DNA from 3 places in the Streptomyces sp. NPDC001068 genome. Region 1 is predicted to be linked to each of the others. Evidence: riboswitches for the same ligand, from Rfam matches in the RefSeq annotation. Region 1 holds a riboswitch; each other region holds the start of a gene.
The links. Region 1 has a riboswitch for thiamine pyrophosphate ahead of thiC (phosphomethylpyrimidine synthase ThiC). Riboswitches for the same ligand answer to the same signal wherever they lie in the genome.

Region 1 (3,269 bases):
CGAGGTTGAACTGGTCCTCCCACCTGAACTCGAAGCGCGCGTCGGACAGCGCGTCGTCCCATTCCTGCGCGCCCGGGTGCCCCTTGGCGAGGTCGGCCGCATGGGCGGCGATCTTGTAGGTGATGACGCCGGTCTTGACGTCGTCCCGGTTGGGCAGGCCCAGGTGCTCCTTGGGGGTGACGTAGCACAGCATCGCCGTGCCCCACCAGGCGATCATCGCGGCACCGATGCCGGAGGTGATGTGGTCGTACGCCGGCGCGACGTCCGTGGTCAGCGGGCCGAGCGTATAGAACGGAGCTTCATCGCAGATCTCCTGCTGAAGGTCGATGTTCTCCTTGATCTTGTGCATCGGGACATGGCCCGGGCCCTCGATCATCGTCTGTACGTGGAAACGCTTCGCGATCCGGTTGAGTTCCCCGAGCGTGCGCAACTCCGCGAACTGCGCCTCGTCGTTGGCGTCCGCGATGGAGCCGGGGCGCAGGCCGTCGCCCAGCGAGTACGTGACGTCGTAGGCGGCGAGGATCTCGCAGAGTTCCTCGAAGTTCTCGTACAGGAACGACTCCTTGTGGTGCGCGAGGCACCAGGCCGCCATGATCGAGCCGCCACGCGAGACGATGCCTGTCTTGCGGTTGGCGGTGAGCGGCACGTACGGCAGCCGCACACCCGCGTGGACGGTCATGTAGTCCACGCCCTGCTCGGCCTGTTCGATCACCGTGTCCTTGTAGATCTCCCAGGTCAGCTCCTCGGCCCTGCCGTCGACCTTCTCCAGTGCCTGGTAGAGCGGCACCGTGCCGATGGGAACGGGGGAGTTGCGCAGCACCCACTCGCGGGTGGTGTGGATGTTCCGCCCGGTGGAGAGGTCCATGACCGTGTCGGCGCCCCAGCGGGTCGCCCAGGTCATCTTCTCCACCTCCTCCTCGATCGAGGAGGTCACCGCGGAGTTGCCGATGTTCGCGTTGACCTTCACCAGGAACCGCTTGCCGATGATCATCGGCTCGATCTCGGGGTGGTTGACGTTGGCCGGCAGCACGGCCCGTCCCGCCGCGATCTCCTCACGGACCACCTCGGGGGAGACGTTCTCCCGGATGGCCACGTACTCCATCTCCGGGGTGACCTCACCCCGGCGGGCGTACGCCAGTTGTGTCACCGCCTCGCCCTCCCGGCCGCGACGCGGCAGGCGGGGGCGGCCCGGGAAGACCGCGTCCAGGTTGCGCAGCCCACCACGCGGTGAGGTGTGCTTGATCCCGTCGTCCTCCGGACGGGCGGGACGGCCCGCGTACTCCGCGGTGTCCCCACGGGTGATGATCCAGTTCTCCCGCAGAGGCGGCAGCCCCCGGCGCACGTCGGTCTCGACGAGGGGATCGGTGTACGGGCCGGAGGTGTCGTAGAGCGTGACCGACTGCCCGTTGGTGAGGTGCACCTGACGGACCGGCACCCGGAGATCGGGGCGCGAGCCCTCGACATACCCCTTGTGCCAGCCGATGGACTTCCCGGCCCCCGTGGATGTTTCGCCCGCAATGGGCTGTTCGTCCTGGCTGAAGGCAGGCGTGCGTACGTCCTTGTTGGTCATGAGACCTACTCCCTACGCCGGCATTACCCGGTAACAGGTTCGGCGGTCGACGCAGCGGCTTCCGTCTGGCGGCGTTCCTTGTGAAACGTCACTCGTTCCACGTGAAACATCGCGAATACGGAGGTCAGCGCCCTCTCAGCCCGGTGCTCCGAGCTCCCGCGTGTGCAAAGGTGCCTCCACGCTAGCGTCAATTCGGGCGCGGTGAACAGAGGGCCCCTGCCGTTCTTGCGATGATCGGGCGGTGACCACGACACAGCAGCACCCCTCTCCGCCCCCCGACCCGAGGCGCGGCAACGGCGCCGCACCGGGCGGCGGAACCGGCCACGGGGGCCACGGTGCCGGTGACGGACACGACCACGTCCAGGACCACTCGTACGACCGTGGGCACGCGCACCGTCACGACGACGGCCATGCCCATGGCCACCCGCCCGGCCGGGGTTCCGGCCAGGGCGGCTCCGGGTCGGGCGGCGGGCACGGTCACTCGCACAGCCACGGGCCCGCCGCGCCGGTCTCCAAGCATCTGCGCAAGGTCATCGCGGCGATCCTCATTCCCTTCACCGCCGCGGTCGTGGTCGGCCTGGTGGCGCTGTGGCCCGGTGGCGCCCCGGCGCACGAACGCACCGGCGTCGGCTTCGACCGTCAGACCCAGCGGGCGACGGTCGCCAAGGTCGTGGCGGTCAGCTGCAAGTCGGTCAACGCCTCCGGGGGCGGCTCGACCGGTGATACCTCCACCCCGGAGGGCAGTTCGGCGAACCAGGAGGAGAGCGGCACCTGCAAGAAGGCCACGGTCCGGGTGGACACCGGCAAGGACACGGGCCGGACGTTCACCGAGATCGTGCAGCCCGACCAGTCGCGCCAGCTGCACCAGGGCGAGAAGGTCGTGGTCGCCTACGAGCCCTCGGCGCCCAAGGACCTCCAGTACTCGGTCACCGATGTGGACCGGAAGTTCCCGATGGCGCTGCTCGCCGGGATCTTCGCGCTCGCCGTCGTCGTGGTCGGCCGGCTGCGCGGTGTGATGGCGCTCGTCGCACTCGCCGTCAGCTTCATGGTGCTGACCCTCTTCATCCTGCCCGCGATCCTCCAGGGTTCGAATCCGCTGCTGGTGGGGGTGGTCGGATCGAGCGCGATCATGCTGATCGCCCTGTACATGTGCCATGGCCTGTCGGCGCGGACCTCGGTGGCGGTGCTGGGCACCCTGGTCTCGCTGTGCCTGATCGGCGTCCTCGGCTCGGAGTTCATCGACTGGGCCGCGCTCACCGGCAACACCGACGACAACACCGGCCTGATCCACGGCCTGTACCCGTCCATCGACATGAGCGGTCTGCTGCTGGCCGGTGTCATCATCGGTTCGCTCGGCGTCCTGGACGACGTGACGGTGACGCAGACCTCGGCCGTCTGGGAGCTGCACGAGGCCAACCCGACGATGGGCTGGCGCGGGCTGTACCGGGCAGGCATCCGCATCGGCCGCGACCACATCGCCTCCGTCGTCAACACCCTGGTCCTGGCCTACGCGGGTGCCGCGCTGCCGTTGCTGCTGCTCTTCTCCATCGCGCAGAGCAGTGTGGCCACGGTCGCCAACAGTGAGCTGGTGGCCGAGGAGATCGTGCGCACGCTGGTCGGTTCGATCGGCCTCGTCGCCTCGGTGCCCGTCACCACGCTGCTGGCCGCGCTGGTGGTGTCGGCGGACCGGCCGGGCAAG
Region 2 (3,269 bases), on a different contig from region 1:
CCGCACCAGCACCGCCAGCGGCAGCACGAGGAGGACGGCGACGGTGGTGAGGACCGCGCCGAGCAGCGCCCACTGCCCGGCGCCGCGCGGGCGGCGCGCCGTCACGGACGGGTCCACCAGCCGCAGCGCGGTCTCCCGCCGCCGTACCGTCCACGCGTGCACGGCGAGGATCGCCCCGACGGCCAGGAACTGCACGATCGTCAGGACGGCGGCCGTGGCCAGGTCGAAGATCTCGGAGGTCTGCCGGTAGATCTCCACCTCGAGGGTGGAGAAGGTGGGACCGCCGAGGATCTGCACCACACCGAAGGAGGTGAAGGTGAACAGGAAGACCATCAGCGCGGCGGCGGCCACGGCGGGCGCCAGCGCGGGCAGCGTGACCCTGCGCCAGGCGCCGAACGACGAGACGCCCAGCATCCGCGCGGCCTCCTCCTGCCGCGGGTCCAGCTGGCCCCACAGCCCGCCCACGGTCCGTACGACGACCGCGTAGTTGAAGAAGACGTGCGCGATCAGGATCGCCCACACGGTGGTGTCCAGCCGGACGCCCCACAGCCCGTCCAGCAGTCCGCCGCGGCCGACCAGCGCCAGGAACGCCGTACCGACCACCACCGTCGGCAGTACGAACGGCACCGTCACCACGGCCCGCAGCACCTGCTTGCCCGGGAAGTCCAGGCGGGCGAAGACGTAGGCGGCCGGCAGCGCGACGAGCAGGGTGAGGCCGGTGGAGGCGAGCGCCTGCCAGGTGGTGAACCACAGGACGTGCCGGATGTCGGACCGGCCGACGACGTCGGCGATCCGTCCGAACCGCCACACCCCGTCGGCCCTCAGCCCACGGGTGACGATCGCCGCGACCGGCCACGCGAAGAAGACGGCGAAGAACGCGACGGGTACGGCCATCAGACCGACCCGCGCCGCGCCCCTGCGCCCGCCCGCCGCCCGCCGGCGCCTGCCCGCTACTTGAGTACGAGTGAGGTCCACGTCTTGACCCACTGGTCACGGTCGGCGGCGATCTTCTCGGGCGCCATGGTCTCGGGGTCCTGGGCGGCGGGCCCGTACTTCGTGAACTCGGCGGGCACGGCCGCCCCCTCGACCACCGGGTACACGAACATGTTCAACGGCATGTCCTCCTGGAACTCCTTGGAGACCAGGAAGTCGATGAGCGCCTTGCCGCCCTTGGTGTTCCCCGCGTTGCTCAGCAGCCCCGCGAACTCGATCTGCCGGAAGCAGGTGCCGGCCGCGACGCCGGTGGGCGCGGTGCTCGGCTTCGGGTCGCCGTAGATGACCTCGACGGGCGGGGAGGAGGCGTACGACACGACGAGCGGCCGGTCGCCCTTGGCCTTCTTCCCGCCGGCCGAGCCGGAGAACTCCTCGTTGTAGGCCTGCTCCCAGCCGTCGACGACCTTCACGCCGTTGGCCTTGAGCTGCTTCCAGTACCCCTGCCAGCCGCCGTCCCCGTACTGGGCGGCGCTGCCGAGCAGGAAGCCCAGGCCCGGCGAGGAGGTGGCCGCGTTCTCGGTGACGAGGAGGTTCTTGTACTGCGGCTTGACGAGGTCGGCGAAGGAGGCGGGCGGGGTCAGCCGGTGCTCGCTGAAGTAGGCCTTGTCGTAGTTGACGCAGATGTCGCCGTAGTCGATCGGCGTGACCCGGTGCTTGGCGCGGTCGAGCTGGTAGTCGGTGCCGACCCGGTCCAGCCCCTTGGCCTCGTACGGCTGGAAGAGCCCGTTGTCGAGGGCCCGGGACAGCAGGGTGTTGTCGACGCCGAAGAAGACGTCGCCCTGGGGGTTGTCCTTGGTGAGGATCGCCTTGTTGACGGCCTGGCCGGCGTCGCCGTCCTTGAGGACGCGCACCTTGTAGCCGGACCGCTTCTCGAAGTCCTGGAGCACGCCCTTGGAGACGGCCCACGAGTCGTGGCTGACGAGGGTGACGGTCTTCGAGTCGGCCTGGTCGCCCGTGGACGACCCGCACGCGGACAGCGTGACGAGGCCGAGCCCGACGGCCGCGGCCAAGAAGATCTTGGTGTGCACTGGTGTTTTCCTCCTGGAGTGGACCAGGAAGAGACGCGGCCCCACCCGGTGGAACCACCCGGGCAGGGCACAACAGCTTGAGTGATGACCGAACTTCCTACCCAGAATGACCTGGGCGAGGTTCAGAGGGTCTGCGGCCCGATCGCCGCACTCTCAGCGCTGTGGCGCTCCCCTGTCGGAATATGAAGATGTGCCCAGATCCTACCGCTCGGTCGCCGCCAGCTGACCGCACGCCCCGTCGATCTCCTGCCCACGGGTGTCCCGGACGGTGACGGGCACGCCGTGCGCGGCGATCGCCTCGACGAACGCCTTCTCGTCCTCGGGCCGGGAGGCGGTCCACTTCGAGCCCGGGGTCGGGTTGAGCGGGATGAGGTTGACGTGCACGGGCTTGCCCTTGAGCAGCCGGCCCAGCCGGTCCCCTCGCCACGCCTGGTCGTTGATGTCGCGGATGAGCGCGTACTCGATGCTGAGCCGCCGCCCGCTCTTCTCCACGTACTCGAACCCGGCGTCGAGGACCTCGCGCACCTTCCAGCGGGTGTTCACGGGGACGAGGGTGTCGCGCAGCTCGTCGTCGGGGGCGTGCAGGGAGATCGCCAGCCGGCACTTGAGGCCCTCGTCGGCGAACCGGTGGATGGCCGGCACCAGGCCGACCGTCGAGACGGTGATCCCGCGCTGGGACAGGCCCAGACCGTCCGGGGCCGGGTCGGTGAGCGCGCGGATGGCCGTGACGACCCGCTTGTAGTTGGCGAGGGGCTCGCCCATGCCCATGAAGACGATGTTGGAGAGCCGTGCCGGACCGCCGGGCACCTCCCCGTCCCGGAGCGCACGCATCCCGTCCACGATCTGGTGGACGATCTCCGCGCTGGACAGGTTCCGGTCCAGGCCCGCCTGGCCGGTGGCGCAGAACGGGCAGTTCATCCCGCAGCCGGCCTGTGAGCTGATGCACATGGTCACCCGGTCCGGGTAGCGCATCAGCACGGACTCCACGAGCGTGCCGTCGAACAGCCGCCACAGCGTCTTGCGCGTCGTCCCCTCGTCGGTCGACAGATGCCGGACGACGGTCATCAGGTCCGGGAACAGCGCGTCCCGCAGCCGGTCCCGGGAGCCGGCCGGGATGTCCGTCCACTGCTCGGGGTCGTGCGCGTACCGCGCGAAGTAGTGCTGCGAGAGCTGCTTGGCACGGAACGGCTTCTCACCGATCTCGGCCACCGCGTCCTTGCGCTCGGCAGGCGTGAGGTCGGCAAGATG
Region 3 (3,269 bases), on a different contig from region 1:
GGATCGTGCGCCCGGGTCACCGCCGACGCCAGCATCACCCCCGCGCACCCCAGCTCCATCGCCAGCGCGACGTCGGAGGCCGTACCGGCCCCCGCGTCCAGGATCACCGGCACGCGCGCGTGCTCGACGATCAGCCGGAAGTTGTGCGGGTTGCGGATCCCGAGCCCCGACCCGATGGGGGAGCCCAGAGGCATCACCGCGGCGCACCCGACGTCCTCCAGCCGCCGGGCCAGCACCGGATCGTCGTTGGTGTACGGCAGCACCGTGAACCCGTCGTCGACCAGCGTCTCCGCCGCGTCGAGGAGCTCGATCGGATCCGGCAGCAGGGTCCGCTCGTCGGCGACGACCTCCAGCTTGACCATCGAGGTCCCGAGCGCCTCCCGGGCCAGCCGGGCCGTCAGCACCGCCTCCCCGGCGGTGAAGCACCCCGCCGTGTTCGGCAGCACCCGGATCCCCAGCCGCTCCAGGACCGACAGCACGGACCCCCGTACCCCCGGATCCACCCGCCGCATGGCGACCGTCGTCAGCTCGGTCCCGGACGCCACCAGCGCCCGTTCCAGCACCTCCAGGCTCGGTGTGCCCCCGGTCCCCATGATCAGCCGGGACGAGAAGGCCGTACCCCCGAGCACGAACGGATCGTCGGCCATGGCTCAGCCTCCCTGTACGGCGGTCAGGACTTCCACCCGGTCACCCTCGGCGAGCGCCGTACCCGGCCACTCGCCGCGCGGTACGACGGTCTCGTTGACCGCCGCGGCCACCCCGGAGGGCGCGGCCGTCAGGGACTTCACGAGCGTGTCGAGAGCGGTGCCCGGGGTGATCTCCCGGCGCTCCCCGTTGACGGAGATGTTCATGCGGTCTGCTCCAGGAGTACGCCGGGGACGGGTCCGAAACGCTGCGGCGTGAACGGGCGGGCCTCTTCGGGCAGCTCCCCGCCGGTGAGCAGCTCCGCCATCACGTCTCCCGTGACGGGCGTGAGCAGCACCCCGTTGCGGTGGTGCCCGGTGGCCAGCAGCAGCCCGTCGAGACGGGTCGGCCCGAGCAGCGGCGCGTTGTCGGGGGAGCCGGGGCGCAGCCCGGCCCGGGTCTCGGTCAGCGGCAGCTCGGTGATGCCGGGCACCAGCTCGTGCGCGTCGCGCAGCAGCTCGTACACGCCCCCGGCCGTGACCGTGGTGTCCCAGCCCAGCTCCTCGCTGGTGGCCCCGACGACCAGCTCGCCGTTCTCCCGGGGCACCAGGTAGAGATGTCCGCCGCGCACCACGGCCCGTACGGTCCGGCTCAGGAACGGCGCGTACGCGGCGGGCACGGTCAGCCGCAGCACCTGCCCCTTCACCGGCCGCACCGGAGGGAGCGCGTCCACGGGCACCCCGGCCAGGCGACCGCTCAGGCTGCCGCCGGCGAGCACCACCCGGTCCGCGGTCAGCAGGTCGCCCGAGCGGGTGACGGCACCGGTGGCCCGCTCCCGCACCACCTGCAGGCGCTCGGCCCAGTCGCGGTGGAACACCACCCCGGCGCGCTCGCAGGCGGCCACCAGCGCGGCCGCCAGCCGGCGCGGGTCGATCTGATGGTCGCCGTCGACCCGCAGCCCGCCGCGCACGCCCGGCGCCAGCATCGGCTCCAGGCGCCGGCACTCCCGCCCGGACAGCCACTCGGAGTCCAGCCCCGACCGCTGCTGGAGGGCGTGCAGGTCGCGCAGGTGCGCCCGGTCGTCGGCGTCCAGGGCGACCGCGAGCGTGCCGCAGCGGCGGTAGCCGAGGTCGTGGCCGGTGAGTTCGGTGAGCTCGGCCGCGAAGCCGGGATAACGGCGGGCGGAGGCCAGGTTGAGCCCCAGCAGGGTCTGCTCGCCGTGGTGCAGCTCGGTGACGGCGGCCAGCATCCCGGCCGCGACCTGGGCGGCCCCGCCGCCGGGGTCGGGGTCGGCCACGGCGGTGCGGAGACCGCGCTGCGCGGACCGCCAGGCCGTGACCAGGCCGATGATTCCGCCCCCGATGACGAGGACGTCGGACGTATGCGCGGACATGGGCGTCCAGCCCCTCCCTTCGCCGGCATGACCCGGATCAGGTTCGTACGGTCGGAGGCCGCCAGCCTCCCTCTCAGCCCGGTGCGTCCGGGCTCCCGCGTGTGCTCTCCGCAACCCTAGCCCGCGGAGCTCCGCCCCCGTAAGACGGCCTCGGCCCGCACTGTGGAACAGGTCACCCGGCACGCCCCCTGACTGACTCTTCGTCAGTTGTCTATCGTTCTTGTCCATGGTGATCACGTGAGCGAGCAGACGCAGCGACGGAGCACGTCACAGACGCGGCGCGTGGTCGTCGTGGGCGCGGGCATGGCCGGGGTGCAGACGGCCGTGGCCCTGCGCGAACAGGGCTACACCGGCACCGTCACCCTGATCGGCGCCGAGCCGCACCAGCCCTACGACCGGCCGCCGCTCTCCAAGGCGGTGCTGCTCGGCAAGTCCGAGGGCTCCGCCTTCGAGGTCGACTTCGAGGCGCTCGGCATCGACCTGGCGCTCGGCCGCGAGGCCCTCGGGGTGCGCCCCGCCGACCACGAGCTGGACACCGAGGGCGGACCGGTGCCCTACGACGTCCTGGTGCTCGCCACCGGCGCCGAGCCGATCACCCTGCCCGGTACCGAGGGCGTCCCCGGCGTCCATCTGCTGCGCACCCTGGACGACGCCGAGCGGCTGCGGCCCGTGCTCGCCCGGCAGCACGACATCGTGGTGGTCGGCGCCGGCTGGATCGGCGCCGAGTTCGCCACCGCGGCCCGCGAGGCCGGTTGCGCGGTCACCGTGGTCGAGGCCGCGGACCGCCCGCTCGCGGGAGCGCTCCCCGCCGAGGTCGCCGCCCCGATGGCCGCCTGGTACGCCGACAGCGGCGCCGACCTGCGCACGCACGCGCGCGTGGCGGCCGTCGAGCCCGGCGCGGTGGTGCTCGACGACGGCTCGCGGGTGCCCGCGGGCGCCGTCGTCGTCGGCATCGGCGCCCGTCCCGCGACCGCCTGGCTGGCCGGCTCCGGCATCACGCTGGGCGCGCACGGCGAGGTGCTCGCCGACGAACGCCTGCGCACCACCGTCCCCGACGTCTACGCGGTCGGCGACTGCGCCTCCTTCCCGTCCGGCCGCTACGGCGAGCGGCTGCTGGTCCACCACTGGGACAACGCCCTCCAGGGCCCGCGCACGGTGGCCGCCGGCATCCTCGGCGAGACGGACGCGGTCTACGACCCGGTGCCGTACTTCTGGTCCGAGCAGTTCGGCCGTTTCGTCCAGTACGCCGGTC

Region 2: another riboswitch for thiamine pyrophosphate. It lies ahead of ACFY3I_RS29840 (thiamine ABC transporter substrate binding subunit); the one in region 1 lies ahead of thiC (phosphomethylpyrimidine synthase ThiC).
Region 3: another riboswitch for thiamine pyrophosphate. It lies ahead of thiO (glycine oxidase ThiO); the one in region 1 lies ahead of thiC (phosphomethylpyrimidine synthase ThiC).

Annotation. Positions count from the first base shown of each region.
Region 1 is NZ_JBIAYD010000008.1:281,268-284,536, reverse strand. Features, by position in the region: gene thiC (phosphomethylpyrimidine synthase ThiC) at 1-1,570, opposite strand, end outside; TPP riboswitch at 1,563-1,740, opposite strand; gene ACFY3I_RS23805 (YibE/F family protein) at 1,812-3,269, shown strand, end outside.
Region 2 is NZ_JBIAYD010000011.1:179,615-182,883, forward strand. Features, by position in the region: gene ACFY3I_RS29835 (ABC transporter permease) at 1-894, opposite strand, end outside; gene ACFY3I_RS29840 (thiamine ABC transporter substrate binding subunit) at 951-2,021, opposite strand; TPP riboswitch at 2,098-2,205, opposite strand; gene rlmN (23S rRNA (adenine(2503)-C(2))-methyltransferase RlmN) at 2,223-3,269, opposite strand, start outside.
Region 3 is NZ_JBIAYD010000004.1:227,872-231,140, forward strand. Features, by position in the region: gene ACFY3I_RS13295 (thiazole synthase) at 1-647, opposite strand, end outside; gene thiS (sulfur carrier protein ThiS) at 651-851, opposite strand; gene thiO (glycine oxidase ThiO) at 848-2,017, opposite strand; TPP riboswitch at 2,015-2,126, opposite strand; gene ACFY3I_RS13310 (NAD(P)/FAD-dependent oxidoreductase) at 2,255-3,269, shown strand, end outside.